Regions from separate parts of the Paenibacillus sp. Negev47 genome, predicted to be linked through region 2. Evidence: riboswitches for the same ligand, from Rfam matches in the RefSeq annotation. Region 2 holds a riboswitch; the other holds the start of a gene.
What was found. Region 2 has a riboswitch for FMN ahead of ribD (bifunctional diaminohydroxyphosphoribosylaminopyrimidine deaminase/5-amino-6-(5-phosphoribosylamino)uracil reductase RibD). Riboswitches for the same ligand answer to the same signal wherever they lie in the genome.

Region 1: another riboswitch for FMN. It lies ahead of AC4G47_RS12535 (DMT family transporter); the one in region 2 lies ahead of ribD (bifunctional diaminohydroxyphosphoribosylaminopyrimidine deaminase/5-amino-6-(5-phosphoribosylamino)uracil reductase RibD).

What each region holds. Positions count from the first base shown of each region.
Region 1 covers NZ_CM177754.1:2,707,311-2,722,857, reverse strand. The annotation lists gene AC4G47_RS12550 (amidohydrolase family protein) at 166-1,542, opposite strand; gene AC4G47_RS12545 (CGNR zinc finger domain-containing protein) at 1,654-2,205, opposite strand; gene AC4G47_RS12540 (DinB family protein) at 2,344-2,844, shown strand; FMN riboswitch at 2,928-3,081, shown strand; gene AC4G47_RS12535 (DMT family transporter) at 3,226-4,206, shown strand; gene AC4G47_RS12530 (amidase) at 4,398-5,894, shown strand; gene AC4G47_RS12525 (DUF3231 family protein) at 6,106-6,618, shown strand; gene AC4G47_RS12520 (manganese catalase) at 6,795-7,634, shown strand; gene AC4G47_RS12515 (spore coat protein) at 7,736-7,930, shown strand; gene AC4G47_RS12510 (spore coat protein) at 7,944-8,255, shown strand; gene AC4G47_RS12505 (GerAB/ArcD/ProY family transporter) at 8,332-9,438, opposite strand; gene AC4G47_RS12500 (Ger(x)C family spore germination protein) at 9,459-10,667, opposite strand; gene AC4G47_RS12495 (spore germination protein) at 10,680-12,284, opposite strand; gene AC4G47_RS12490 (LysE family transporter) at 12,414-13,046, shown strand; gene AC4G47_RS12485 (amino acid permease) at 13,039-14,487, opposite strand; gene AC4G47_RS12480 (AMP-dependent synthetase and ligase) at 14,661-15,014, shown strand; gene AC4G47_RS12475 (manganese catalase family protein) at 15,122-15,547, opposite strand, start outside.
Region 2 covers NZ_CM177754.1:2,261,396-2,276,942, reverse strand. The annotation lists gene AC4G47_RS10465 (bifunctional 3,4-dihydroxy-2-butanone-4-phosphate synthase/GTP cyclohydrolase II) at 1-456, opposite strand, end outside; gene ribE (riboflavin synthase) at 504-1,172, opposite strand; gene ribD (bifunctional diaminohydroxyphosphoribosylaminopyrimidine deaminase/5-amino-6-(5-phosphoribosylamino)uracil reductase RibD) at 1,233-2,336, opposite strand; FMN riboswitch at 2,661-2,827, opposite strand; gene AC4G47_RS10450 (hypothetical protein) at 2,994-4,307, opposite strand; gene AC4G47_RS10445 (peptidylprolyl isomerase) at 4,425-4,856, opposite strand; gene lysA (diaminopimelate decarboxylase) at 5,104-6,435, opposite strand; gene AC4G47_RS10435 (spore germination protein) at 6,539-8,206, opposite strand; gene AC4G47_RS10430 (stage V sporulation protein AB) at 8,231-8,659, opposite strand; gene AC4G47_RS10425 (stage V sporulation protein AA) at 8,640-9,296, opposite strand; gene AC4G47_RS10420 (hypothetical protein) at 9,728-10,081, shown strand; gene sigF (RNA polymerase sporulation sigma factor SigF) at 10,202-10,957, opposite strand; gene spoIIAB (anti-sigma F factor) at 10,972-11,427, opposite strand; gene spoIIAA (anti-sigma F factor antagonist) at 11,424-11,777, opposite strand; gene AC4G47_RS10400 (D-alanyl-D-alanine carboxypeptidase family protein) at 11,921-13,069, opposite strand; gene AC4G47_RS10395 (purine-nucleoside phosphorylase) at 13,345-14,169, opposite strand; gene AC4G47_RS10390 (tyrosine recombinase) at 14,300-15,190, opposite strand; gene AC4G47_RS10385 (DUF4227 family protein) at 15,266-15,508, opposite strand.

The DNA of each region.
Region 1 (15,547 bases), 450 kb from region 2:
TTCGTCATTTTCAGCTGTCCCTTCCTACCTTATCCTGTCTAATTGGACGATACACAGACACGTTAAAGAGCCACATAACGTTATGCGGCCCTTCATTTCGTAATATAGATAGTCGTGTATATGAAAATATGAACTGACCTTATTTCAGGTTTTTATGAGAACGATTCACGAAAAAGTAATTCTCTCCGCGTCTGACATCCGGTATTGGGATAACAAGTATTCTTTGCTCTGCATCGCCGCATGGCGGATTGCGTCCAGATCAACATGCAAGAGCTTGCCCTCTCGCTTCACGAGTCTGCCTGCTACAAACACGGTATCGACATTGGATGGATTGGCAAATTGAACGACAGCTCCGATCGGATCATGGACGGGGAACAGATTCAGATCGGTGGTACGAATCATGATCAGATCCGCTTCCTTTCCTGGGGTCAGCGTTCCAACCTTCTGCTCTAGTCCCAATGCTTGAGCACCAGCTGAAGTTGCAAATCTCAGTACTTGACTGGACTGCAAGTTCAACTCACCAGGCATCTCACCCTGCTGCAGAAGTTGTTCATTGGCTCTGGATCGTTCAGCCTGAAGTGCAAACTTCATCTGGGAAAACATATCTCCGCCTGTGGACGTCACTACATCTACACCAAGTGTAGGGGTTCCTCCATGTTCGAGAAAATAGCCGGTTGCCGGATATCCATGACCCATCATCATTTCAACCTCAGGTGTGACCGACAAAGAAGCGCCGCTATCGGCCAACATTTTATATTCGTCCACGCCCATGGTGTTACCATGAACGATATTCACTCGTGGACTTAACAGCCCCGCTTCATACAAGTGACTAATGGAACGATCCACCGATCCCCAACTGCCAAATCCGGCATGCATGGAACAGATTGCATCCAGTTCTTGAGCCAGCTCGATCTCTTTCACTGTTGTATCCCAATGACTGAACTCTGGACCACGAATCGCAAGTCCATAGGTAAGCAATTGATCCCGTGATGAAAAATACCGTTCTTTGACTCTTCGCACATCATTCGAATACGTGAGTTGGCTATCCCTATTCCAGTAGTTCGTCTCACCAGGTACTCCATGAGCAAATACCGCCCGAATCCCAGCATCCCGAAGTCCACGAATCAGTTCATCCGTGTGCTCGGGAGAATACGGCATGCTCCAATCCAACACTGTCGTCACTCCTGCATTAAGCGCTTCCAAGGAACCGAGCAGGTTGGCAATATAACTATCTTCTGGACGGAGCTTGCTTCCCATCGCACCATAATAGAGATTTTGCAAATAGACTGGCAAGGACCAGTTGGTTCCCGCTGTTTTGACAAGTGATTCCCACACATGCCGATGCGTGTCCACCAGCCCAGGCATAATAATCATGGATGAAGCATCCATGACCTCCGCATCCGGAATATCAAGGTCGGGTTGGACCGCCGTGATCAGTGAATCCTGGATCAGGACGTCCGCCCTTTTATACTGTCCAATTCGAGCATCCATCGACAACACACAGCCATTTTTCAACAGATAACTTGTCCGCACAAGACACATCTCCCATCATATTTGGTTTGAAAGACGATCATATCCTGCTTACGAATCCGTCCGGCTTATGACTATTGTTTCGCTAGTATATATACATGATATAGTTATTGTTAATATTTTTCAATTTTGGGTTTTTCGTTTCGCTCGAAATCTTCTGACCTTCATCAAGTTCCCGCACATCTTATCATCACAATACTTCTGTGTTCTGCTTCGGGTATCATCATAAAACATCCAGCGGCAATCCGAATTATCACAGATACGAATTCTGCCCGCTCCTCCCTCCACCAAAGTCATTGCAAAGTCAGCAGCTACCTCAGCCATAACCTGATGCCAATGAACTTCTGCCGGAACAAGTTGAATTTGCAATTCCTGATTCATTGAGGTCAATCTTCTTCTTATAGTTCCTGCTTCCATAACAGAGTTCAACCATTGTTTCTCCCCATCTGTTAATGATACTCCAGTAGAGACACGGGCTCCCAGGGTCAGCAATTCATCCCTGAAATTTCTGATCTCCAATTCATCTTCAGAGGATGCGGGTACAGGAGCTTGCAGCTTCCATCGATCCAGAAAGTCTCGTTGCCAGTCTGCCTTCCCGAGCCTGTCCTCCGATCGATCTCCCCCACGCCAATCGTGATAATCACTGTTTACAAAATCGGTCCATAGTCTGTTCATATGTGCCTCCGTTTCATGTAACCTTCTTAGATCAATAAAGATAGTTACATTCATTTCTTGATGTGTTATATTAAGTGTAACCTCAATAAGTAATTTTAGCTAGTTACACCACAATAGCACTCAAGGAGGAATAAATGAATGACGAAAACTACAGCATTAGATGTGTTACTTATTCAAAAGGATGACACTTGGGATCAATGCAATTGGATTGTGCCTTTGTCAAAATCCCTGGAAGGTCTTACAGCAGAACAAGCAGCCTGGGTTCCGCCTTCAGGAGGATTAAGCATCTGGCAGTTGGTTAACCATATGTATTATTACAACCATCGCTTATTATGTCGCATGCAAGGTAAAGAACCCACCCTTCCCGCTGTAGACTCCAATGAATACACGTTTGGGAATTCTGGAGATGCAACGGACGCAGATGGATGGAATACACTGCAACAGGGTACAACTCGGTTAGCTCAACAGTTGCGAGATCAATTGGCGGCGCTACAGGAGTCAGATCTGGAAGCAGCTTATATGGATTCTGAAGAGAAATGGGCACACGAACTAGCTCGCTGGGTACTCCATGATGCGTATCACGCAGGTCAGATCGTGCTTCTTCGCAGACAGCAAGGAAACTGGAATATCATTTTCTGAAAAAATGCTTGAACTGCTAGCGCTTACAGGAATAAGATGAACTTATTAATGTTACAGCTTGTTCAACACACTATATAATTGAATAGGATCTTCGGGGTAGGGTGCAATTCCCAACCGGCGGTGATGTTCTTCGGAACCAGCCCGCGACTCGCTATTTGTTCTTAACGAAGGACATATAGCGACTGACTTGGTGTGAATCCAAGGCCGACGGTACAGTCCGGATGAGAGAAGATCAACACATTGACATGCCGTTCACGGGAAGGCCTCTTTCCTGACGCATGTCCTTGGATGAGCCCCCGTTTATTTGGTATATACCAAAACGGGGGCTTTTGTCGATTTTGCCAACTGAAGATTCCGTGTTCTGACGAAGGAGTCCTGAATATGGAAAAGACATCAGCAGCATCAACGGTTTACCGCAAGGAACGAAGTAATACCGGATTCTGGCTTGTTGTTCTCGGCGCCGCCCTCTGGGGTGTGGATCCACTCTTCCGCATTATTTTGCTTAATACAATGACATCCACGCAGATTGTACTGGTGGAGCATATCATCGTCAGTCTTATAGCCATTCCCGTGCTATGGAAATTCCGGGCTGATCTGAAGAACTTGCGCGCTCGCCACTGGATTGCCGTGATCTTTATCTCATGGGGTGGTTCAGCACTCGCAACGGTATTGTTCACCATGGCACTTACACATAACGATCCCAACACGGTACTGTTATTGCAAAAAATGCAGCCACTCTTCGCTATCGTTCTGGCTAAGCTGTTATTGAAAGAGACATTGCCTCGTCGCTTCGGCGGACTGTTCTTCATTGCACTTGTCGGAACATATTTGCTTACATTCGGCTTCACAATGCCACTAGGTAACTGGGACAACTGGATTCATGCAGGTAGCCTGTTATCCCTTGGGGCTGCTGCCTTATGGGGAGGTTCAACCGTTATGGGCCGATTGATGCTGGGACAGGCGCGTTACGAGACCGTTACTTCCCTTCGCTTCGTCGTTGCTCTCCCGCTCCTGATCTTTATGACGTGGAACGAAGGTGCGGTATGGACGTTTCCGTCCGGAACGAGTGAACAGACTGCTGTCATCCTCAACATTCTTGGTCAGGCATTGTTACCAGGATTGCTCAGTCTTTTGTTATATTACAAAGGTCTGTCGTCGACCAAAGCTTCTGTCGCAACTCTCGCGGAACTGAGCTTCCCGATGGCAGGTGTGTTGGTGAACTGGATTGCTTTCCGTACGCTGATTACATGGGAGCAGCTGCTTGGGTTTATTTTGATCTGGGTTGCCCTCTTCGCCATTTCCAAACAGCAGGAACGATCGTCAACTGCGTCCGATGCGGCACCGAAGCTTCGTACAGAGTAAGTGGATGTTTTATCTAAGGTTTATCAAAGGATCGAATTTTAAACATGAAAGCACTGCACATCGAATTCGATGTGCAGTGCTTTTTTTCTCCTCATTACTCGGTACTCGATCATTTTTGTCTTTTATCTATTCCAGTGGTACGATGACATATGGAACAACAGATGAACTATATTCAGAGAGGAACGATCATAATGTCTTCATTCTCATATACCTCCTACGATGCCGTAGGGTTGGCTGAACTGATCCGATCCCGGGAAGTATCTCCGGTTGAATTGCTGGAAGCGGCATTTGCACGCCTTGAAGAAGTAAATCCGCAGCTTAATGCGGTTATTCGTACATATGAAGCTCGTGCGCGGCAAGAAGCGGGCTTGGTTCGCCCTGGAGAACAACCTTTTGCCGGTGTTCCCCTGCTTTTGAAAGATATTTCCCAATCCTTGGAAGATGAATTTCTGACCTCTGGCTCACGCCTGTTCAGCGAGCATCGTGCATTGCGCAGTTCCAATTTTGTCTCTCGACTGCGTGATGCAGGCTTTATCATCATAGGACATACCAATACGCCAGAATTTGGTTTGAAAAATATTACCGAGCCCCGTCTTCATGGTCCAACTCGCAATCCATGGAATATCAATCACTCTCCAGGTGGTTCAAGTGGCGGCGCTGCCGCAGCAGTAGCTTCAGGGATTGTCCCACTTGCCGGAGCCAGTGATGGAGGCGGTTCGATTCGTATTCCCGCTTCCTTCAGCGGCTTGTTTGGTTTGAAACCAACGCGCGGAAGGACACCTGTGGGGCCTGGAGTTGGTCGTCAATGGCAAGGCGCATCCATTGATTTTGCCCTATCCCGCTCGGTTCGGGACAGTGCCGCCCTGCTCGATACTTTGCAAGTCATTCAGCCTGAAGCTGCGTTTCATGCACCACTATTCCCAGGCAGTTACTTGGCAGATATGAGCTATCCTCATCAACGCAAACTGAAAATTGCGTACACAACAGATTCACCTGTAGGTACACCCGTCAGCACAGAAGCCAAAGAAGCAGTATATAAACTCGTTCGCTGGTTGGAAGATCAAGGTCATCATGTTGAAGAAAAGCTGAGTCCAGTTAATGGGGTCCGGTTAATGGAGAACTATTATATGATGAACAGTGGCGAGATGGCTGCAATGATCTCTTCCATGGAACGTTCCATGGGACGAATTCTGACCTCAGATGATATGGAGATTGAATCCTGGGTTCTGGCTGAAGCCGGCAAAAAAGTGTCCGCTGCGGAATTTGTGCATAGTCTGGCAGAATGGGATGTAGCTGCAGCGCAGATGTCCACCTTGTTTGAGCGCTATGACTTCTATGTCACACCTGTTAATGCATTTGCTGCGCCCAAGATCGGAGAATTGACACCTCATGATGAACAGATCCGTAACCTGATGCGGATCAGCGAACTGGACAAGACCCAGCAGCAGCAGCTCATCTATGAGATGTTTGAGCCAAGTCTTACGTATACTCCGTTCACCCAGCTCGCGAATTTGACAGGCCAGCCTGCGATAAGTGTACCTCTGCATATGACACCTGAAGGCTTGCCAATGGGCGTTCAGGTGATGGCAACCAAGGGACGCGAAGATTGGTTGTTACATCTGGCTGGACGACTTGAAAAGTCAGAATTATGGATCGGGATGAATGGTAACCCACTTTTTCCAGTCTAAAAATACATGTTGCACTCCCACCAGCAGACCTGTTCTGCTGGTTTTCTTTTTTGAATAACAAGATAAAATAGTTTAAACCATCTTTAGTTTACATAATAAAAATGATGTTAATAACTATGGCATCCTCCGCTCCCTGTTCAGTGCATAATTTTATAGAATACAGGCGATCATAAGTTGGTGATACATTAACCTACTGGAGGGAAATCAAATCATGGGTATTCTAAGTGGCAACCCCAAGAACGAGCCGATGCACTATGGTGAAATCTTCAGTGTATGGCAATGCTCCACAATGGCCAAAGGCACTGTGTCTTGCTATCAAGCTTATATGAGTCATGCAGGAGATAAAGATTTGAAGAAAATCTTGGAAGACCTGCTGGACCAGGCCAAACTCGAAATTAAAGAATGCGATACACTATTGACTGAAAATGGTATTGCCCCTGCACCTACCCTACCGGAAAGACCACATGTAGAGTTGGAGGATATCCCGGCCGGCGCAAGATTCACAGATCCCGAAATTGCTGCAAAAGTGGCTGCTGATACATCCATGGGTCTGGTTGCTGCGAGCCAAACAATTGGTCAATCCATCCGAGAAGATATTGGTGCTCTGTTCGCCAAATATCATGTAACCAAAATGGCTTTAGGCGTCAGAATTCTTCAAATGAACAAAGAAAAAGGATGGCTCATTCCCCCACCTCTTCAAGTCAAAAGACCGGATTCAGAGTAGATATTATCTGGCGATAGCTAAGAATATGTCGCAGTGAACTTATGAGACAAAACAGGAGAAGCTCCCTATCTCCTTTTTGTCTTTTTTGTTATTTTACTGTTTAATTTCCAATGATCAGGTTAATAAAATTTTGAATTCATTCAGAAATTTAAAACATCTTTATTGGAGGGAATCACATGTTTCGACATCAGAAAGAGTTGCAATTTGAAGTCAAAGTAGAACGTCCCGATCCCATGCTTGCACGTCAGGTTCAAGAAGTGTTGGGAGGACAATTTGGCGAAATGACAGTCATGATGCAGTACCTTTTTCAGGGATTCAATTGTCGAGGTGAAGAGAAATATAAAGATATGCTCATGGATATTGGCACTGAAGAAATTGGACATGTCGAGATGCTCTGCTCATTGATCAGCCAGTTGCTGGATGGTGCTTCTCCTGAGGCACAACAACAAGCCGCTGAGGATCCTGTGACAGCTGCAATTATGGGCGGTATCAATCCGCAACATCTACTCGTCAGCGGTCTTGGTGGCTTACCAACCAACTCAAACGGTGTTCCGTGGAATGGTTCTTATATCGTGGCAAGTGGTAACTTGCTTGCAGACATGCGTTCTAATCTGCATGCCGAGAGTCAGGGTCGCCTTCAGGTAGCAAGACTGTACCATATGACAACAGATGAAGGCGTACGGGCTACTTTCCGTAAAATGTTGGCACGTGACCGTTATCACCAGTATCAATGGATGGCAGCTATTCAGGAACTGGAGGAAAAGAACGGAGTCGTTGTTCCAGCTTCTTTCCCTCCTGAAGCCGAGCAAGAATCTCAGCCGCAGGCCTATGAATTCTGGAATCTCTCCGAGGGAACTGAATCCGCCGAAGGTTTATGGGCTACAGGAAGTGCACCTGATGGAACCGGAGACTATGTATATATCTCCAATCCTGTTCCAAAGGGACAGATACATGAGCCCGTCATCCCTGCCACAGAACTTCACCATGACCTGGATATAAAATCAACAGATAAATAAAACATTAATTTCTAATTTTTAAAATATTTTAAACAAATTCCGTTTATATGTTTTATATCAGGGTACTAACATAAAGAATAATCAATTCTTGGAGGTGCTTAATGATGGCAACTAAGGAACTTGCATTACATGAGAAACTCGAAGTACATGAACTGCTAACCCTCAAAACTTCGTGTGCCACCAAAGCTGTAACGATGCTGGAACTGATAAAAGACGACAAACTGAAATCCTTAATTGAAGAAGATTTGGAAAACTATTCCAAATCCATTGCAGAATTAAAATCCCTATTAAAATAAGGAGGTTGCTCTTATGACTACGACCAAAACGAAAGAGATGCTCGTTAAAGCCATTGCTCCCATGGATGATATGGCCATTGCTACCGATATGCTTCTCTCTGCCAAGTCAGCCGTACGTACCTATGCGATAGCTCTTACCGAAACTGCAACCCCCCGAGTTCGGAAAGTCCTTAAGGCTCAATTGGATACTGCAATCGAAACCCACCAAAAGATCGCAGACTATATGATCAAGAATGAGATGTATCATCCCTATAGTATCGAAGAGCAAGTTGAACACGATTTGGAGAAATCAGACACGGCATTAAAATTGTTGGATGATAACTAATGGTTAAACCCTAAAAAGACTCAGTTTACGACTGAGTCTTTTTTAATTCCAGAGCGTATGGCATTCGTAATTTCTGCTAGTTTTTTTCGCTTTTCTGCATCCCTTTCTTTCTCAGAAGGATGACAACCAAAAGTAGTGTGGGTAAAAAGATCTGAAATACAGGAGAAGTATATTTCAACGTGAATCCTCGCCCTATCTCAATATGTTCTGTAAATGTCGGTGATAAAAAAGACAACCCATATAGAACAACCCCTACTGGAAACACCCATTTCCTATAGCTCGCTCCCGTTACTCTTTCGAGTCCAATCACGGCTCCATGGAAAAATGCAGCCATTTTAATCCCCAATCCGAGGAACAGTAGTAAAGTGAACAAGGCATCCATCCGTTCAAACACTTCAGTCAAACCGATCAATTGTACTGTCTCCAAAAGCGGGAGCGTACTATAGATAGCAATCTGAGGACCCAAGACAAAAATGATAAGTTGATTAATAAATGTTAAAGCGAGAGCCGTTAGAGTATAGGTGATAATCACCACTCTATTAAGATTCCTGCCTTTGCGGGCATAGGGATAAAAGACCAGGAACAAGACAACCTGCCCGAATGGAAAGGATACGATCTCCGGAAAAGCAGCTTGGAAAATCGGCTTCCAGCCATTCTCCAACACGGGCAAGACTAGTTCTGGGTGAAAAAGACCTGTAGTGGGAATTAAGAAACTGATTAATGCATAGCCCAGCGCCATGAGCGGAAACAGAATCATACACATGAGAAACAGTACACGATATCCATATCGTACAGTGTTGGATACGACGACAATGGTGATCATGCTTATAATCCACATGGACGTTCTGTTCAGTAAGGTCAATTCAGTGACTTCACTGATGTCACGTAAATTTCGTGAAGCTTCATAAGCAAAATAACCTACAAATGAAAGGCTTACGATTGTCCCTAGTACTTTTCCCATATAGCGGCGACACAGAAGAAACAAATCCAATTCAGGTTCCTGATGATGAATAGCCAGATGAAGGAGTAGTAACACCAAGCCACCAGCAGCCCCGGCGAGCATGGCTAACCATGCATCCTGTTTGGCATCTCCACCTATCAGAAACAAGGTTGTACTGCCAACTTCAAATAAGGAAAGACAAACAGCCAATTCGGATACGCGAAGCTCCCTAGCTAATTTCATGATTGAACCTCTCCTTGGTGTTAGTCTTTCTGTTCGCCAAGCAACTTGCTGAAAGAATCTTGAAGCAGACCTACTCGTTCCAGAGTTACGTTTACGTTTATGTTAATATCCATCTGTGCCAATTCACTAGACCAGTTGTCTTTTAGATTTTTCCACTCTTTGGGATGTCTTTGATGTATTTTGTTCGCGATCCCTAACAGATCGACATGAAGCCGCTGGTTCCCTCTCCATCCATTCAATATCTGTGCTTGGATGACTTGTTCAGCCTGTCGCTGCAATTCATGAATGGTATGTGTACTAACTATGTCCTCTCCGTATGTACTCTCATCCAGCTCAGCGTCCACCTTTGCATCTACCTGAACAGCATAATGAAGCCCCTTTTTCACAGGAACGACCTTAACTTTTGCTTTGCGCACAAGAAAAGAGTTCACCTCGCCCTTTGCGTCCGTATAGGTCAAGTTGGTCCAGTTCACCCTGTCTGTTAGCCAGGCGATACCCATACTTTCTTTTTGGTTCAGGACCCCGATCTTTTTGTCTTTGAGAAATACACTTAATCCTTGAAGTCTTAAATTCCCGGGTATGGATGTCTCCTTAAAAATATCAATTGAATTCTGTTTGTTATTGCCCTGTGTATCTGCTGTAACACCAGGAATTCCGGCGGATCCACTGTCTGAAGTGATCTTCAGACCAACCTCATGGATGTTCATCACGGTATAATACGACCCTTTTTCTTTATTCCGTTCCAAAATCTCGGATAAAGCACGCCCCGGCTGTTTCTCTGGAGGAATCAATTTTTCGAGGTACTCTCTTGCCTGACCATCTGCAATAATAAGCTTGGCAGATTCCCGAGAACCAATATTTCGATAATAGTGATCCATGATCTCCGCAATCCCGTATCTTGCCGCTTCTTCACCAATCAGAATGACATTGGTATGTGCAAAATATAATCTTTTGGGATTCTCGACGCTGCTTTGGGCAACAGCTTCCCGAATCGTTTTGCCTTCTGATGAAAATGTGTTCACGGGCGCTTGAGATCCACCAGACGACGATCCAATTGAACTGCTCGCTGGCGGTACAATAATCTGATAGGTAATGATCCACTTTCCATTTTTTCGATCAAATCCTGTTGCCGTTGTGATGCCCAGATCATTTAATTCTGTGTGATTTCCACAACCAGCAGTGATCAGTCCGACCATGAGTAATATTAATATGGACTGCAAGCGAATCATATAAATCGCTCCTTATTCGTTCTCAGCTTCATTAATACGGTCTACAGTGTTATTCGATCCTGACGGGTATTGATGAGGGGCTTGTCTCGTCTTATTCATATTCGTCTTCTCATCAGGTCTCGTCTTCATAGCCCACCATGGTACTCTCAACCACAGATCTTTCATATTTGACTTGAAAAACGGACTGTATGGCATCAGGTAGTCAACGCCGAATGACTTCAACGATACCAGGTGCGCAAGCAATGGCACTGCTCCGGCCAATATACCGTATAACCCTAGCGTACCTGCCAGTAACATAAACGGGAAACGCAATAGCCTTACTGCTGTAGCCATACTGAAATAGGGTATAGCAAAATTCGCTATTGCTGTAAAGGAAACCACAATGACCATCGCGCCTGAGACCAGCCCCGCCTCTACCGCAGCTTGTCCAATTACCAATGCACCAACAATGGAGATTGCAGGTCCAATGGCTCGCGGCATTCGCACTCCAGCTTCACGAATGACCTCGAACGTAATTTCCATAAGCAGGGCTTCAAGTAATGCCGGAAAAGGGACTCCTTCCCGTTGTGCGGCCAGGGTGACCAATAACGTGGTCGGTATCATCTCCTGCTGAAATGTGGTTAGTGCTATGAAAGTCGAAGGTAGCAGCAGAGATACGAGGAAACAGATTAACCGTATAATCCGCAGAAAGGTAGAGATATCATAACGCTGATAATAATCCTCGGGCGTTTGAAAGAAATTAAAAAAAGTCACAGGTGCAATCAACGCAAATGGAGTACCATCTACCATAATGGCTACTTGACCATCCAATAGACTACCGGCAACCGTATCTGGGCGCTCCGTGTTGATCATGGTCGGAAAAGGTGTAAGCGGTGCATCCTGAACAAATTCTTCTATGTAACCACTCTCGAGTATACTATCTGTGTTGATGGCATTAAGCCGTTTGGTAACTTCTTCAATAACTTGTGGCTTGGCAATACCCTGGATGTAAGCCAGTGCAACTACTGTCTGGGTGTACTCTCCAATGGTATGCATCTGGAATTTTAAATCAGGAGTCCGTATTTTTCGTCGAACAAGGGTAATGTTGGTCGTAAGCTCCTCTGTGAATCCTTCCTTTGGCCCTCTGACCACCGTTTGGGACGTGGGTTCCTCCACAGATCTTCTGGCTCCTCCGGCGACCGATACTGCCAGAACACTCTTTATATCCTCAATAAGTATAACGACGTGGCCTGTTAACAAAGCCTCATAGATAAGTTGCGACGAATCTATATTTCGGATATTACCTGAGGGTAAGTTTCTTTTCACTAACACATCTCCCGGTTGATCTCCCGGAAGGGGATTCGTATTCATCCATTGAATGATATTGTCCATAAGTTCAACCAACAGCGTAGAATCTGTTAACCCTTCCATGTAACATACAGCCAAGGCAATGCCCTTCCCCTCTAACATAGGAAACTCACGAACTACAAAATCAGGACTATACTCAAATGCCTTGATAATACTGTTAAGTTTCTCTTCTAGCGAAATATCCAGACTTTGTGAATGTTGTGTTCGTTTATTGAATGTTTCTCCTTTCTTTTGTGATGTAAATACTTCCTTTATCCAACGTATAAGCACACAATCACCCCCTCTTTTCCGACTAATATGGATCAATCGTGCACAAAGTATACACTGCCCTCAATAATCATGTCCTACAAAAGCACTTTGAAGAATATGCTGTTACAGTATGGGAAGGAGGACAATCTTATTTATATACTGTTTGGATATGTTATCCTGGGTCTATCACTTTCGGCCCCTATTGGACCGATCAATGCTGCGCAATTGGACAAGGGTATTCGAGGTGGGTTTATGCCTGCCTGGTTTGTTGGACTAGGAGCCATCGCAGCTGATATCATTTACATGCTGCTGGTGTATTTCGGCATTGTACATCTGCTTGAACTTCCATTTGTAAGGGTATTCCTCTGGATGTTTGGTTGTTTTGTACTGATCTATACGGGTGTGGAAAGTATTAAAAATGCAGGAACCCTTGCCCCTTCTCAAATGAGAGGTAATGATTCGGAGCTTGCCAAGTCATTTCTTCAAGGATTCCTGATGTCTCTATTTAATCCCCTTTCCATCATGTTCTGGCTAGGAATTTACGGCTCTGTTCTGGCGAAGGCTGTAAATGACTCCCCTATGGATCAATTGTTGATTTATAGTGGAGCTATCATCTTTGGCGTACTTCTGTGGGATCTATTCATGGCGACTGCCGCGAGTTTTTTTCGTAAATATCTCACTACTAATGTGCTTAAGGGAATTGCTCTCATTTCCGGATTGTCTTTAGTCGGTTTTGGCTGTTACTTTGGATATAAAGCCATACAATTTCTCTTCTTTATTTGAGTTTGTTTTTTTTTCGTAGCCGAATACCCGTGATGTGATAACTGCTTATACCCGTAGAACACTGCTCATTTCCTTCATTTTCACCCTTCTCGGCGTTTGATGATGTTTGGGTCGCAGGCTTCTTCTTTCGAATCCTTTGTAGAATGACGTCACTAATGGCAATGAGAGAGACAAGCAATAAGCTAATATAGAACCCTGGTCTGCTGAGTGCATGAAAAAGCGTTCCTGTGACTGCAGTAGCGATTAACAACAAGCCGATCCAGCGTTTGATCACATCGAACTTGCCTGATTTCAACAGTTTACCGGAGGATAATAAAATAAACGACCAGTTGTACAGAAGCATCAGTCCAGCTGCAGTCGTGATGTATTCATATACTTTGCCTGGGAGTAAGAGAGACATGATGATCGTACCAACTAACCCACAACCAATAAGGGACAATGCAAATAACGGATACTTCGTTTTCCACTTTCGAGAAAATAACTGCGGGGCGTCTCCCTCCTGAGCGAGGGTAATAATCATAGACGTCACCGCATAGAGGGAAGCTGTCATCGTTGAAAATCCGGCTACAATCAGCACCCCATTGAACAAATGTGGGATAAAAGCAAGGTGGTCACTACTGAGCGCCAGTACAAATGGACTCTCCTTGGGATTGAATGCATTCAAAGGAACCATGATCAACGCCAGTCCAATGGATACAACATACACTGTGGATAGGGCAATGAGCATGACTTTTCCTGCCTTTGGAGCGTCCTCCGGTTTTTGAAGCCGATATGACATAATACCAAGCACTTCAATACCTCCATAGGCATAGAACGCAAAAAGAAACGCAGACCACAATCCGATGCCACCTTTTGGAAAAATCGCTGCCATATCCAACGGTACTTTATGTTCATACTTGGTTCCCCCAATCCATCCTGCGAGAAGAGCGATGGCAAGCACCAAAAACATGATGATGGCTGCAATTTTAATGATAGCCAGTACATTTTCAACCCGGTCAAATCCTTTACTACCGAAGAATACAATACAAAGACCCACAATTCCGAATCCTGCAGCAAAGATCCAGAGCGGTACAGCCGGAAACCAGAACCTTGAGAAAATGGACAACGCGGTAAGCTGACTTCCCATAATTAGCAACTCCGAAAACCAATAGACCCATCCGCTGGCAAAGCCTGCCCAACTTCCAAAGGCCTTCTTAGCATACGAACGGAAGGACCCTTGTTCCGGATGGTCTGCTGTCATTCTCGCGAGCGCATCAAAAACTACATATGTACCCAAGGCCGCCAAGATATAGGCCAACAGCACAGCTGGACCACCAATCGAGATAGCAAGACTGGAACCCAGAAAATATCCTGTACCAATTGTTCCTGCTACACCTAGCAGACTTAGTTGCCACCATTTTAATTTCTTTTCTTCTGTAGCGTTAGTCGATGCTTTGCTCATGTTGTCATTCCTTTTCTGTATCATTTTAGGCCACTAAAGGTAGCCTTCCCAATTCACAGCGAATCATGTTCATAAATTAATCCTTATTTGACTTAAACTGGATGTGTTGAATATTTCTTGGGACCTCATTGCATAATACACAAGTACATCAAAACACATAGGAGGTTTCACATATGAATCAGTTCTCTCAATCGCAGCAAATTACGCAGTTGGCTCAACAACTTACGCAACAAACACAACAGGCTTCGATGCAATACCAACAACTACTTAGACAAGAACAAAGCAACGCTCAACAACTGGAGCAATTGGCACAACGTGAGCAACAAGCTGCACATATGATTCAGACCGCCCTGCAAGGACATCAAACCGCCATCCAGCAATTACAACAGATCTCCAGTCTTGCACAACAACTTGCAAACTCATCTTCACAACACGTATCTTTTTTGGAGCAGCCATATAACACTCCTAATATCTCAACGAATGGTCAATCTTTTGGTACGTATTCGAATCAACAACGCCCGCAATAACATATCTTCATGTAACATATAAAGGAACCCAGCATTGGGTTCCTTTTTTGTGTTCATTGCAAAAAAAGAGACCACAAGTGTCTCTTTTTGGTTCGCTTGTTCATTCTCTATGCATTAAGATCATGTATCCCTGGACTATGCTCATTAGGAAGTTCAGGCATATAAGGGAGTGGATATCCTTGTGGGGGATCGATTACCTGCAGTTCCCCACCATTACGACTTGGCGTTTGACCACTGAAAATCTCAGCGATACGCGTATTGTCTAGACGGAAATTAAACTGCGCATTGTGGAAGCCCATATCTACATATTTTCGGCATTCCGGATATTTATTAATATCATAGTTGGGAATCGGGAATATTTTGCCCCAATTCACGCCCAGGGTCTCCAGTGCTTTGGCAAATGCATTTTGATGCGCATTATCACGAACAATCAGGAAACCCAGCGTTTCACGGAATGCTTTGTTGGTACTCATTTCATATATTCTTGATTTTTGCAACACACCCGTCGACTCCAACACAATATTATCAAGTAA
Region 2 (15,547 bases):
GTCTACAGCTGCTTCCGTATGTCCGGCACGGCGCAGCACACCACCATCTTTTGCAATCAAAGGGAACATGTGACCAGGCTTGCGGAAGTCCCCAGCTTTCGCTTCAGGATCAATCAGCCCCTTCACGGTGATGGAACGTTCATGTGCCGAGATACCTGTTGTAGTATCTTTGTGGTCCACAGAGACGGTGAAGGCCGTTCCATGGAAATCTGTATTTTGTTGAACCATGGGTTTCAGGTTGAGTTCGTCCGCACGTTGTTGTGTAATCGGAACACAGACCAGACCTCTGCCTTCAGTGATCATGAAATTAATCACTTCAGGTGTTGCCTTTTCGGCCAAAGCGATAAAATCGCCTTCATTCTCCCGATCTTCATCATCCACAACAATGACGGGTTTACCACGCATGAGATCGTATATGGCTTCTTCTACCGTGTCCAGAATGGATTGTTCTGACATTGGTCCACCTCCAGTGTATTTCTTTTCTCTATGTTCTTGTGTAGATGTTATGCAAAACCGTGATTGGCAAGAAAATCTTCACTGATACTACGCGGCTTGCCAGCACCTGTCTCCTGATGTCCTCTTCCATACTGAAGCAGATGATCCACATATTTGCCTAAAATATCGCATTCGATATTGATGGTATCCCCTGTCTTTTTGACATTTAGTACAGTCTCACCAATGGTGTGCGGGATAATGGAAACAGTGAATGCACTCTGCGACGTATGAACAACAGTCAAGCTAATGCCGTCCAATGTAACGGACCCCTTAGGAATCAGATATTTGAACAACTGATGATCATCAGGTTTGATCTCAAACACAATCGCGTTCTGATCACGTGTTATACTGCCAATCACTCCAGTACCATCGACATGGCCCTGAACGATATGTCCGCCAAAACGGCCACCTGATTGCATGGCTCGCTCCAGATTGACTTTACTGCCAGATTGCAACTGACTGAGATTGGTATGTCGAAACGTTTCAGGCATTACATCGGCGGTAAAACCTCCACCTTCCAGCGTTGTTGCAGTTAAGCACACTCCGTTCACTGCTACACTATCGCCAATCTTCAGATCGTCCATGATGGCGGAAGCTCCGATATTCAGGACCATCGCTTCGCCTTTCCGACCAATACGCCGAATCTGACCGACTTCTTCCACCAAACCGGTAAACATGCTGCCGCCTCCCTCGATCATTTCTAAGGACCCTAACTTACTACTTTAAGATCCATTTATTTATTCAGGCCATACCGGAATACCGCCAATGCTGATATTATCCCCAACTTGTTCGATCTCCAGCTGATTCAATTGAATCGCCTGATTCATGCGTTCCACACCCTCAAAGCGGAAACTTCCAGGTGTATCATAACCGCCTACAATCTTTGGAGCGATGAACATAAGCAGTCGATCGACCAACCTTGCCTCCAGCATGGCTCCATTCAGGGTGCCTCCACCTTCAAGCAAAATTGAACCAATCTCCCGCTCACCCAGCTTGCTAAGTCCGCTTAACAGATCCACACGTGGTCCAGGACCACAGCGTATAATTTCGACACCATAGGCTTCCAAACGCTCAGCAGCTTCAGGACTGGCTTCGTCTGTTGTCAGTACCCATGTTGGGGCTAGACCATCCTTAACCATCTTGGCACCTAAAGGAAGACGTAGCTTGGAGTCCACCACAATGCGTACCGGACTGATGCCTTCCACTTGCAAACGGGTTGTAAGCTCCGGATTATCGGCAATCACTGTGTCTACGCCAACCATAATTCCCTGGTGACGATGACGAAGGGCATGCACAATCTCACGAGCGGGCTCATTAGAGATCCACTTGCTGTCTCCGCTACGTGTAGCAATCTTTCCATCCAAAGTTGTAGCTGTCTTGAGCGTCACGAAAGGTAGGCCTGTTGTAATAAATTTAATGAATTTTTCATTCATCCGTCTTCCACGCTCACGCAATACGCCAACTTCAACTTCAATGCCTTGTTGACGGAGCATGCTAATGCCCCTGCCGGATACTTGCGGATTTGGATCTTCACAACATACCACGACACGTTTCACCTTTTCGTGAATCAGGCGTTCACTGCAAGGTGGCGTCTTGCCATAATGACTACAGGGCTCAAGTGTAACGTATACCGTACTGCCTTCTGCGTCGCTGCCTGCCATGTTCAATGCATGCACCTCTGCATGACCGGTTCCACGTTTCAAATGACTTCCCAGGCCTACAATACGCCCTTCTTTCACAACTACACATCCAACGACCGGATTAATTCCCGTCTGTCCTTGTGCTCGTTCCGCCATATCAAGTGCCAGTGCCATATAAAATTCATCATTGATCATTTCCAAATCCGTTCACCCCGCGGTCTAAAGTCTTGATTATGAAAAAAATCCCCGTCGAACAATCAGTTCGATGGGGATGATGAGAGACAAATGTCAACAGCAGGAGTGAAATGGATACAGCACGCCAACACTTTGCCCAAAACTTCATTTCGGGCAAGTGAAAATAGACACATACCTTAATGAACATCAATCACAGGTAAAGAGCTTCTATAGTGTGGCACATGTATGGAACTGTCCGGCGTAACCGGATCTTCCCTGCACAGTGCAATACATCACGAATAGTGACTGTGCAGCAATACTCCTGCTGAGTGCAGACCTGTTAGGTCTGCACCTCTCCTTCTCCCATCCAGACTATACTGTCGGTTCTGGAATTACACCAGATCAGCCATCTGCCACAGGCAGACAGGTCACGGACTTTGCATCAAGTGCTGGACATGTGTCCTTACACTTCCTGCATCACCGCCGGTAGGGAATCGCACCCTGCCCTGAAGGATTGCTTTCGTTATTAATTGGATGTTAGCACTTTAATGCCAAAAAATCAATTGTTTTTTGTTCCTTTTTGTCACATACTAACTTTTAATAAGTCAAGAAACAACAAAAAACCGCTTCCTCTCAAGGAGGCACGGTTTTTGCTTGGAAGTATTTCATATCCACCATCTCATTCTACAATTCGGGAAAACACCAGCTCGCCATTTGCTTTAATTCTTTGGCATTATGAAATGGAATGCGGTCAGGTTCTTGCAGGGTCGAAGTCGGAAGCGGGAACTCTCTTGCCACTCTTCTGACCCAACTTGTGGAATCGATCGCAATAGCCGAGCACTTCCAGCGTCCATTCGTTCTCGGTCGAAATGTCTCATGCAAATCTGCTTTTCCCGGCATCTCATGAAACACACCATCCAGATATTCGACGATGACCCGCTTGTCTCTGACTTCATGACAGTATACGGTCACCCATACACCTTCCCGGACCCGCACAGCATACACATCTCCAGATTGTACCTCCCCGGTACCTGCATCAGGAGATGCCTTTGGTACTTTTCCCCGAACACTTCTCTTCTTCTCCAATGCTCCTAAGATCGTGTCCTTTACAGGTGGGCTCTCTTCAGGCTTCTCTTCAAGAGATATACTACTCGAATCAAAACCATGGAATATCTTGTTCAGGTTGTTCTCATTAATTCCGATAGATGAGTGCCACGACGCCAAAGGCGCCTGTACTTCAACCCGCACATTGGGACGCTCGTCACGCTGTATGTAAGAAGTAAATTGAGTTATCATTCCGGGATGTTCCGGTGTATCCAGTATCCCAATCAGAGCTAACGTCTCGAGCAAGTCACGATAGGCATATTCCTTTTGTGTAGGCAAAAGACGTTCCTTTTTGAGCGCTATTGCTGCCTTGCTGTAGCGTGTTTTGGGAGGTAATTCGCGAAGAACCGTTAACACCGCACGGAATGTCCAGCGGTCGTATTCATTTGGGATTGGAAGCTCCTGTGCGGCAGCCAGCTCTCGAAGTGCTAGCATTTGTCCAAAGGGATCACCGTCCAAAGGGGTTCCATTGGTCATCCGCCAATACCATTGCAACGTCGTGTCGGTTGCTTGATCTACGCTTAATCCGCAGATCTTACAAGTGCTCGAAGATGGATACGGCGTGTGTTCATGATCTGGCATACTGCTTGCAATAAGCTTGCCCGTAAGCAGCGAGCGCCAGATCATGGGTGCTGACCACAAAGAGGATATAAAGGCCTGCGCTGCATCATTTATCGTCCATTGATTCGCAACTTTTTTCAGTTCAGTGATCGTTTCATCATGTTGCGGACGCACAAATCGATTCGGTTCATGCCCGGCTGCCTCAAGCGCTTCTCGATCCTGTACGGATACACTATCCGGTACGACATGTCGCGATGCCTGCAGTTCTTCGTCCCACAACATGCGCTCACTATAAATTTGTTTTAACAAGCTTAGCTGAGTAACGATATCCAAGGTTTCATTCATCCTTTCTTCATCGATTTCAATACGTAACACGTAACATATGAAAAATAAAAAAAGTGCTTCTATAAAAGAAGCACTTCATGTTTGGATCCAGTTAAGCTGAAGGAATTAAGCTTCTACAACTTCAACAGTTTCCATTTTGTCTTTACCTTCTAAAGCGTCCACGAACTCCATACCTTTTGTTACTTTACCAAATACAGTATGTTGTCCATCCAAATGTGGTTGCGGTTGGTAGCAGATGTAGAACTGGCTTCCACCTGTGTTACGGCCAGCATGTGCCATAGCGAGTGTTCCGCGCTCATGTTTGTTCGGGTTGATTTCACAGTTGATTGTGTAACCTGGGCCACCTGCACCGGAACCATTAGGGCATCCGCCTTGGGCTACAAAGCCCGGGATAACGCGGTGGAATGTAAGACCATTGTAGAAGCCGGAGTTAGCCAGTTTCTCAAAGTTTGCTACTGTGTTTGGAGCTTCTTGATCGAACAGATCGATAAGAACTTCTCCGCCGTTTGCCAATTTAATTTTCGCTTGTTTCGCCATATGTAAATGACTCCTTTCGTATTGACCATCGTTAATGGTGCCAAAATGCATGACCCTGGGCCAAGCATTATAGCACTTTTCTTAGTGTACACCGAAAATGTCTGGATCGCAAAAAAAACGGCAACTTTTTTCATTATTTAGTCCGAGTACACAAAAAGCAGACGAAAAAGGAAGTTCCCTTTTCATCTGCTTCAACTGTGGAATCCATGTAATTTGAATAATGCAAAAACGCATTATCTTTGACGAATTAGCGAGTAACTGGCTGTTTGCCAATACGCGCAGGTACCAGGTCATTCTGGATGATATCCTGATACGTCTCACGGCGTACCACTACATCTCCTTGACCGTCTTTGACAAATACAACGGCCGGACGACGAATCCGGTTGTAGTTGCTTGCCATGGAGTAGTTATATGCACCTGTACAAGCTACAGCAAGCAGATCGCCGCTTTCGACTTTTGGCAAGTCCAGATCCCAGATCAGCATATCACCACTCTCGCAGCATTTACCCGCAACAGATACCGTTTCCTGAGCAGCCTCATTCGCACGATTCGCAAGCACAGCTTCATACTTGGATTCATACAAAGCAGGACGTGGGTTATCGGTCATCCCCCCATCAACGGCAACGTATTTACGCACACCTGGGATGTCTTTGCTTGTTCCAACGGTATACAGCGTTGTTCCCGCTTCACCCACGATGCTGCGGCCTGGTTCAACCCAGATCTCAGGCACGGCATAGCCGATTTGAGCAAAATGATTTTTAACGGCATCTGTAATAGCCTTCACGTATTGTGCAACTTCAAGTGGCGTATCTCCATCGATATAACGAATTCCGAATCCACCACCAAGGTTAACTACTTTGAAAGCAACGTTAAGACGCTCATATACGCTTGCTGCAAATTCAGCAACACGTTGAACAGCCATCTGGAAGCCTTCAACTTCAAAGATCTGGGAACCGATGTGGGAATGAACACCCAACAGAACCAGGTTGGATTGCTTGGAAGCCAGTTCAATCGCTTCAAATGCTGTACCATTCCCGATATCGAATCCAAATTTCGAATCCGTTTGACCTGTAGAAATATATTCATGCGTGTGTGCCTCAACACCAGGCGTCACACGAAGCAAAATGTTTACTTTACGATTTTTGTCAGCTGCTACAGCCTGTAACAGATGTAATTCATTGAAGTTATCGACAACAAAGCATCCGATCTCTGCATCAAGAGCCATTTCGATCTCTTCCAGCGTTTTGTTGTTACCGTGGAAGTGGATGCGCTCAGCAGGGAATCCTGCTTGAAGTGCTGTGAACAGTTCACCGTCAGATACGACATCCAGGGAAAGTCCTTCTTCAGCTGCAAGGGCACACATCGCCATTACACAGAAAGCTTTACTTGCGTAAGCAACCTGGAAGCCCAGTCCGGAAGCACGGAATGCTTCCATGTATTCTCTGCAACGCTCACGAACCAATTGCTCGTCCACCACGTACAGGGGAGTTCCAAATTGTTCTTTCAGATCTGTTGCATCGACTCCGCCAATTTCCAGATGTCCCTGCGCATTTATTTTACTTGTACCATGTAAATACATAATCTGCATTCCTCACTTTTTATATACTGGAACAGTTGCTATTCCAATGATTTTACACCAGTATACCAAATTAGGCAGCGAGATGAATGGATTTTTCGGCAGATCATTTGTGTTTTTTACTTTTTCGCAGTTCGCCGTCGGGATCATCGGACATTTTGGTGTTGTCACGTGTTTTGTTGAATGATGGACGTTTTTTATTTTGCAGCAATGGAAGCCGGAATAAAAAGTTGCCCAAGGCCTTTGCATTAAACGGTATAAAAGGCCAGAGATATGAAGAATTGTACGACCGGTGAACGGTGAGCGCCAATATGAGCAGTGTACTGCCCACGACCAATCCCGGAACCTTAAATATCGCTACAGCGATTAGCAGGACCAGCCTGACCAGCCTGTTGGCGAGTCCCAGCTCGTAACTCGGCGTGGCAAACATACCGATGGCTGCGATGGCCATATAGAGTACAACCTCATTGACAAAGTATCCCGTTTTCACCGCGATATCCCCGACTAGAATGGCTGCGATTAAGCCCATGGCCGATGCCAGAGGTGTAGGCGTATGAACCGCTGCCATCCGTAATAAATCGACGCCAAGCTCGATCAGAAGAAACTGTAGAATTAGTGGAAGCTTTACATTTTCCTGTGGACCAATGAAGTCGAGTCCCATCGGTTTAATCGAAGGGTCAATGACCATAAGAAGCCACAGCGGTAGCAAAAACAGCGATATGAGAATCCCTGCAAAACGCACCCAACGTAAGTACGTTCCCATCAAAGCCGTCTGTCTGTTCTCCTCCGCATGCTCACACAGGTCGAAGAAGGTCGTCGGCAGAATCATTACACTGGGGGAAGTATCTACGAAAACCACAACTCGCCCTTCCAGCAAATGGGAAGCTGTCACATCCGGTCGTTCCGAATAACGTACGAGCGGGAACGGATTCCATCCCTTGTTGATAATCGCTTCCTCCAGCTGTTTATCGGCAGCGGGAATACCATCGATATCCACTCGCTGTATTTTCTCACGGACCGAATCCACTTGTACTTTATCCACAATATCATCAATGTACACCACGCAGACATCGGTTTGTGTTCTCCGGCCCACCTGCATGATCTCAAACTTCAGTCCTGGGTCGCGTATTCTGCGGCGCACCAAGGTTACGTTGGTCAGGAGTGTTTCGGTAAAACCGTCTCTGGAACCTCGGACGACCCTTTCCAATGAAGGCTCTTCGGGTGAACGTACCGGATAACTCCGGGTATCCATAATTAAGACCGAACGATCCCCTTCAACGAACATCGCACTCATGCCGGTAAGAACCTTGTTGATGACGGCACTCATCTTGTCCACTCTTTCCACCTGAATATGGGGAATGTAACATTCGAAATAGGATTTGAGTGCATGACCTGACACATCTTCAGGGGTAAGATAGGTCAGTCTTTTTAATACTTCAAGCAATATCTCATCTTTCGCGAAACCGGTGATCATCAGCAAGCCAACGTGTTTGCCACCCAGAACCATTTCCCTCATATTAACATCAAAGGATTCACCCAGCCCGAGTACCTGTTGCAGTGTATATTTATTGTCATTCATGCGAGGGGAGATGTCATCGTTTTCCTGCCAATACCGCACCGATTCCTCAATGCTGTCAGACATCTCATTCTGTTTTTTCTTATTGTACGCTCTCTTCTCTTCTTCCTTCTGAATCTTGTAAGCAGACTTGTGTGGCCTCTCTTCCGTTATACCTTCACTATTTTCCTGGCCTGTATGATCCGAACGTTCATCCATTTTCCATCCTCCTATGGCCCCGATCTACCGCTGATATATAAAAAAATCAAACAGAGAACCTGTCATTTTGCCTAAAATCATGGCGAGCAGTAATCCAAACAAATAAGGTTTCATGCCCAGCCGTTTGGCTAATACGGGCAATACATTAAGCACCTCAGTGAGCGCCGCAGCCAGCAGACCGATAAACACGCCACAGAATAGACCAACCACCGGGCTTAGCAGCAGTACCCCATGCATTTTCCAGTGCCAGAAGTCCGCCACAGTCCCGAGCAGTGAACCACCAATTAGCGCCCCTTCGTACCAGTGGGTCTTGTCATACGATTGCGTAAGTTGAGCCAATCTGGGAATCATATCGAGCACCAGAATGAGCGCAATTACGCCGCTTCCTACGGCAATCCCCCCTGCAATACCCAGCACAATGCTGATTGCTCCATTAAGAACGCTCATCCGCATTCATCTCCCCGCGTTCCTGCTCATGCATCCGTTCGCTTTCTTCAATCACCACATATTTATCCACATTTTGCTGGTAAAGGAACATCTCTACTTCCAGCGGGGTAGGCTCCTCATTCCACTTCTTCTTGAACAAATGATTGAAAAATACCGCCATTCCGAATCCAATGCCAATGGAATACGCCACTTGGAACAGATAGGGATGTTCGTCCCGATGCCCAGTAAGCATCTCCACAATTCGAATCTGTACTTCCTGCATGTTCACATCGGCATGAAAATTCATAATGGTTAAGGCCGATCCAAAGAACAGCAGCAGCCAAACCAATATGAACAGGGACTTGGAAGGTTGACCATTTCCCGCAATGACTTCAACAAGCGTATGGCCTGATCCAATCAGTTCCACGCTTACCTCCGGCAGGATGTTCCGAATTCGGGGAATGATCTGCAATATATCTATGAGTATCAGATTGCCGTCCTCCGGTCCAGGGTGCAGCAGTTCAAGCTCCAGTAGCCTGTCCTCCTGATCTTCAGAAGTGGTCAGCACATGTGCAATATCTCTAAGCTTGACTGCTCTGCCCCTCTGGATGCGAATACGGCTGCGTAGACGAACGTAGACCATTGGAGTGGGTGTCTGGGACATCCATAGCACTCCTTTACTGCGTAATTTAGGTTAGTATTTGAAGAATGTGCAAATTTATTACAAATTGGTTGGAAAAGATCGTGAGGCGGTGGGGCGCTGCGGGATGGATCGGTCATTGGTCGCTGTTGCTCGGGGGAGGATTCATGCAGACACTCCGACGGCAGACCAACCTTCTGATCGCTGTTGTCTCCAAATTCTTTTGATTGATTTCTAAGTGTTAGAAATTTGGAGACAAAGGCGAACGCTTCGCTTCTTCAGGTCTAATCTGCCGCCTGCCTTGCTTGTGTATCATTAGGCAAGCCCTCACGCTTCGCTCCTTTTGACCGATTCCATCCCTTCGCTACCCATTGTCCTCCCGTTTCCAAACGTTTATAATAAATATGCTGGGGAGTGGGCAGGGAGGATTTAAAAGATGAGTTTTTGAGGTTATTTTGAAATTTGAGAACAACGGTGCAATTGTTACCGAAACCAGTCTCCAGATGATGAGTACTGGCGATATTTTAGCGAATGAGCTGATTCAAACTGATCCATCTGCAGATTTCTTTTTACTTAAAGATCGAGTGTATATAAGAGAAGAGGAAACCAGAAACACTGACCAATTAAGTGAAAAGTTAGGAACAATTGAAAACAAATATATACAAGAGGGAGAATTTAAGAATCTAATGTCTACGCAACTTCCAGTGGGAACAGAAATCTATCGTTTCAAAAATGAAAATTCAATAGATCAGGTGATTGTTAAGGAGACTGAAAAACTAATTATCTACAAATCGTTATCTGAAGGGTAATGATCCCTTGGATGCACAGCCAACAACAAATAACCTTCCTCGCCATAAAGCGCGATAGAAGGTTGTTAGTTGTCGTATATTGGTATATTAGCACCAATATTGTTGTTGCAATCCACGAAATTACTGCGCGATCTGGTCGCGGATGGATTGCAGTATTTTTTTCTCCAGACGTGATACCTGCACCTGAGATATTCCCAGTCTGCTGGCTACCTCCGACTGGGTCTGATCCCGGTAATACCGAAGATAGACGATTAACCGTTCCCGCTCGCTGAGACCACCGATGGCTTCGTTCAGGGCCAGCTTGTCAAACCAACGTTCTTGAGACTCGTCGGCAATCTGATCCATTAAGGTAATGGGATCGCCGTCATTCTCAAATACGGTCTCATGGATTGAGGTCGGTGGTTTGTTTGCTTCCTGGGCAAATACGACTTCCTCCGGGGTTACCCCCAGCTCTGCGGCTACTTCTTTGATCGTTGGTAGACGATCCAGATGTTTGGACAGTTCGTCCCTTTTCTTGCGGACTTTATTCGCCATCTCTTTGAGTGAACGACTGACCTTCAGGGTACCGTCATCCCGCAGGAATCGCTGGATTTCTCCGATGATCATCGGCACCGCATAGGTCGAGAACTTCACGTCATAACTGAGATCGAATTTGTCCACTGACTTGAGCAGACCGATACAACCAATCTGGAACAGATCTTCCGGATCATATCCCCTGTTCATAAAACGCTGTACGACGGACCAGACGAGTCTGATGTTGCAGTTCACCAGCGTATCCCGTGAGACATGGTCACCCGACTGACTGAGCGCAATCAGCCGTTTGACCTCGGCATCGTCCAAATAGGTCTGTGAAGATGGTTTCACTTCAGCATCCATAAGAACACCAACCCCTAATTATACAATGCTTTCTTGGATTCAATCCTTTTCTTCATCTTGATGGAGGTGCCTCTGCCGGGCTCACTGCTGACTTCGAATTCATCCATAAAGTTTTCCATAATGGTGAAGCCCATGCCCGACCGCTCAAGTTCGGGTTTGGACGTATATAGCGGCTGCTTCGCCAGTTCAAGATCTTCGATTCCTTCACCGCGGTCTTCCACAATAATTGTGATCATGTCTTCCCGAATCTCGGCCTGGATGGACACAACACCCTCGGAGTTATTGTTGTATCCGTGGATGATGCTGTTGGTCACGGCTTCCGAAATGACCGTCTTCAGGTCACTGAGCTCGTCCATCGTTGGATCAAGCTGGGAGATGAATGCAGCAACGGTTACCCGTGCAAACGATTCATTCTCTGACTTGGCCGCGAATTGCAGATTCATGAAATTTGTCCCTGTTCCTTCATTCATGAGACGACCTCCAGACCTGAGAGAGCAGTTCCCTCATTTTCGTATATCGGCATAATCTTGAACAAACCCGACATTTCCAGCAAACGATACACCGGCGAATTGACGTCACATACTACCATCTTGCCGCCTTTATTCTTAATGAGCTTGTATCTTCCCAAAATGACACCCAGACCCGAACTGTCCATAAATTGCAGATCTTTCAGGCTGAGTACCAGATGCTCGCTTTGTTTCCGCTGGATAGCTTCATCCATTTGCATCCGTACCATGTCAGCTGTATGGTGATCCAGCTCCCCGGATAATCGTACAATCAGAATCCCGCGATGGTGTTCCATTTCCACATGCAAGTTCACGTTTGCCCACTCTCCTCCCTGTCTTGAACAAGGATTTCTACGTTTCCGAAGGCTTTTCCTGCCCCCCGACAAAACTAGAAGAAAACCCCTATTTAACTACAAAATATGTTCGAAGAATGTGTGTAACTCGCGTAATTCGCCGTTTAATCAAACAGATTGGACGTCGTCCGCTTAAACAGCTTCCACCAGCCAGCTTTATTCACGTCCTGTGGAGCCTGAATGTCGAATTCCTTAATGACGTCGTTGCCCTGGTAAACCACCAGTTTACCTATACTTTGCCCAGCTTTGATCGGGGCTTTCAATTCTTTGGCGACCAACAATTCATGCCGGATGTCATTGGATTTGGCTCCTTTACGCATCAGCACACTATAATTTTGCGTGGCATTCAGAGGCAACTCGGCAACTTCACCTTTTTCAATTTTCAGACTACCCAGCAGATCCCCTGCCTTGTATAGCGCCTTCATCGTATATTGACTAAAGGCATAGTCAAACATCGAAGACACCTCGCTGTTCCGTGTTTTGGTATTCGGTTCACCGAGTACCACGGAAACGACACGCAGTCCATCCTTGGACGCTGTAGCGGAGAGACAGAACTTGGCTTCGGACGTGTAACCTGTTTTCAAACCATCTGCCCCTTCATAAAAACGAACCAGCTTGTTCGTGTTCACCAGCCAGAATGGCTTTTCCGTATCTTTGCGAAGGTAATCCTGATATGCACCGGTGTACTTCGTAATCCCGGAATGTTTCAGTAGTTCACGGCTCATGACGGCAATATCATGGGCGGAAGAATAATGATTATCGACCGGAAGGCCGTTACAATTGGCAAAATGAGTATCCTTCATGCCAAGCTCCTTCGCACGTTCATTCATCAGCTGTACAAAGGCTTCTTCCGAACCGGCGATCTTCTCTGCCATCGCTACCGAGGCATCATTGCCTGATGCCATTGCAATCCCTTTTAACATATCATCGACCGTCATTTCTTCCCCGGGCTCCAGAAAGATCTGCGAACCGCCCATGGATGCTGCGTATTCGCTCGTTCTTACCTTGTCCGTCAGCTTCAACTTGCCCGTGTCGATCGCTTCGATCGTGAGCAACATCGTCATAATCTTCGTAATGCTTGCCGGAGGCAGCTGATCATGACTGTTTTTCTCATAAATAACGGTTCCTGTATCTGCATCCATTAAGATCGCAGAAAGCGCCGACGGGGCCAAATCAGCGGCTCCAGCTGCCTTTGGTTTTTCTTCAGCCAATGCCGTTGATGCCAAAAGGGACAGCAGGATACAAAGGGTCATGAACGATGCCATTATTCTTTTTTTCACTAGGTTACCTCCTCAAATGACTTGCTTACTGCATGTTCCATGCATGTACTGCTAATCATTGTCGGCGCGTTTGCAGTAAATTATTCCATCTTACCTATGATTTCCCGAACTTTTTGTAGAAAAGGAGCTCAAAGCAAAAAAACGCACTGCACTCAACTCATGAGCAACCGTACGTTCAACATAACAAGAAAAGGTTACCCCCGATGATTTCTCATTCGAAGAGGTAACCTTCTCTACTCAAATCTTGCTTACATTTGTGGAATAACTGCCAATACCAACGCCAGGAACGACTCACGCACACGTTCAGTCGTTTCCATAACCTCATCGTGCGACAGCGGCTGGTCGAGAATTCCGGCTGCCATGTTGCTGATACAGGAAATACCGAGCACTTCCAGACCTGCATGGCGTGCCACGATCACTTCCGATACAGTGGACATGCCCACTGCGTCTGCACCTAATATACGCAGCATTTTGATCTCTGCTGGTGTCTCGTAGTTCGGACCAAGCATACCTGCGTATACCCCTTCACGTACGTTAAAACCTTGTGATGCGGCCGTATCCTTCGCCAGTGCACGCAAGCGGCGGCTGTAGGCTTCCGACAGATCCGGGAAACGCACACCCAGTGCAGCGTCATTCGGTCCGATCAGTGGATTTTTGCCTGTGAGATTCAAGTGATCAGAGATCAGCATCAAGTCTCCAGCTTCGTACGACGTATTCACGCCGCCCGCAGCATTAGTTACAAGCAGGCTACTTACACCCAGTTCTTTCATGACACGTACCGGGAAGGCTGTCAGTTCGGGACCATATCCTTCGTACATGTGGAAGCGGCCTTTCATCATCACGACTGGACGACCTTTGATGGTTCCGACCAATAGTTCACCTTCATGTCCTTCTACTGTGGACACCGGAAAATGCGGAATATCCTGATAAGCGATACTTACGCCATCTTCAATCAGTTCTGCCAGTACGCCAAGACCCGAACCCAAAATCAAACCGACTTCCGGCTTGATGGAGCTTTTGCTTTGAATATAAGATGCTGCTTCCGAAATCATTTGTTGGTTTAATGCTGTCATACGATGTATGTTCCTCCTTGAGTTGAAACGATCCGTCTTTATGTATAACGGCGTTTAGATGTATTCAATTTATTTTATCCTAAATCGGCACCATGTTCCGCATTTATTTGTGAATGCCATGCGTCAAAATCTATCTTGCCCTCGGATGATGAGTTTCATAGATTTCTTTCATGGTTCTCCGACCATGATTGCCATATTGTTGTCCAGGCTGCTCCACATGGCCAAGCATGTCTTGAACGGCACGTGTGTCTGCTCCACTCGCAATCAGGTGTGCTGCAAACGAATGACGGAGCGTATGCGGGGTAATTTCTCCCGAAATTCCCGCATCCACTGCCGCTTTTTTGAGCAACTTCCAGAATCCCTGCCGGGTTAAACGCCTGCCAGACACATTCACGAACAGTGCCTGCTCGTCCGAATCGGTTTTGAGCAACTGATTGCGGAACTCCTCCACATACACACTTGCCCAATGTGCGGCTGGCGCACCGATGGGAAGAATGCGTTCTTTGCCTGCTCCACCACATCGTATAAAGCGCATGTCCGGTTGTACATCCCGAATGTCCAGCGCAATCAGTTCCGAGACACGAATGCCTGTAGCATACAATAGCTCAAGCATCGCTCGGTCTCTCACACCCTGCGGTGAACGAATATCAGGCGCTGTCAGCAACTGTTCGATCTCCGGGATGGTTAACACCTGTGGAGGCGTCTTATCCGCCTTGGGAGCTTCCACATCGAACGTAGGGTCCTGTATGATATCACCCCGCCGCATCAAAAAATGAAAGTAGGAGCGCAGAGATACGATACTCCGGGCAATCGTTGCGTTGGCACGTCCTGCCTGTTTGAGCTGACCTGCAAACAGGACGACATGTGTGCGTCTGACCTGATCGGCTTCGTGTATGCCATATTCCTTATCTGCAAATTCAATGAACTTGTCCACGTCTCGGAGATACGATTCAAGTGTGCTGCTTGACATCCCTTTATCATCTTCCAAGTATAAGGCATAGGCGTGTATCGTCTGTTTCATGTACAACGCTCCTCAACTGACAGATCTGCCGCTCCGGCAGACTGCTCCCGTATTTGCATCCCTGACTGTTCGAAGCTACTCCCCGTACCAATAGAATAAACGGAGACGCTCTGCCATCGTAGGACGTCCTTCTCCATTACCCGGCCAATCCGTTTCCTGAAATACTTTGATCGCATTTCCAGTCGGCATCTGATACTGATCCACAGGTGAGATCCAACCATTAAACAGATCCAGAACATGATAAAACAGATAAACTAATGCAGCAAAAAATAGGATAAATCGAATAAAACGGAGCCCTCTCCGCACTGATATGATCATGGGTGTGTCCCCCTCCTGATTCGAATCCGGTTTTGTCCT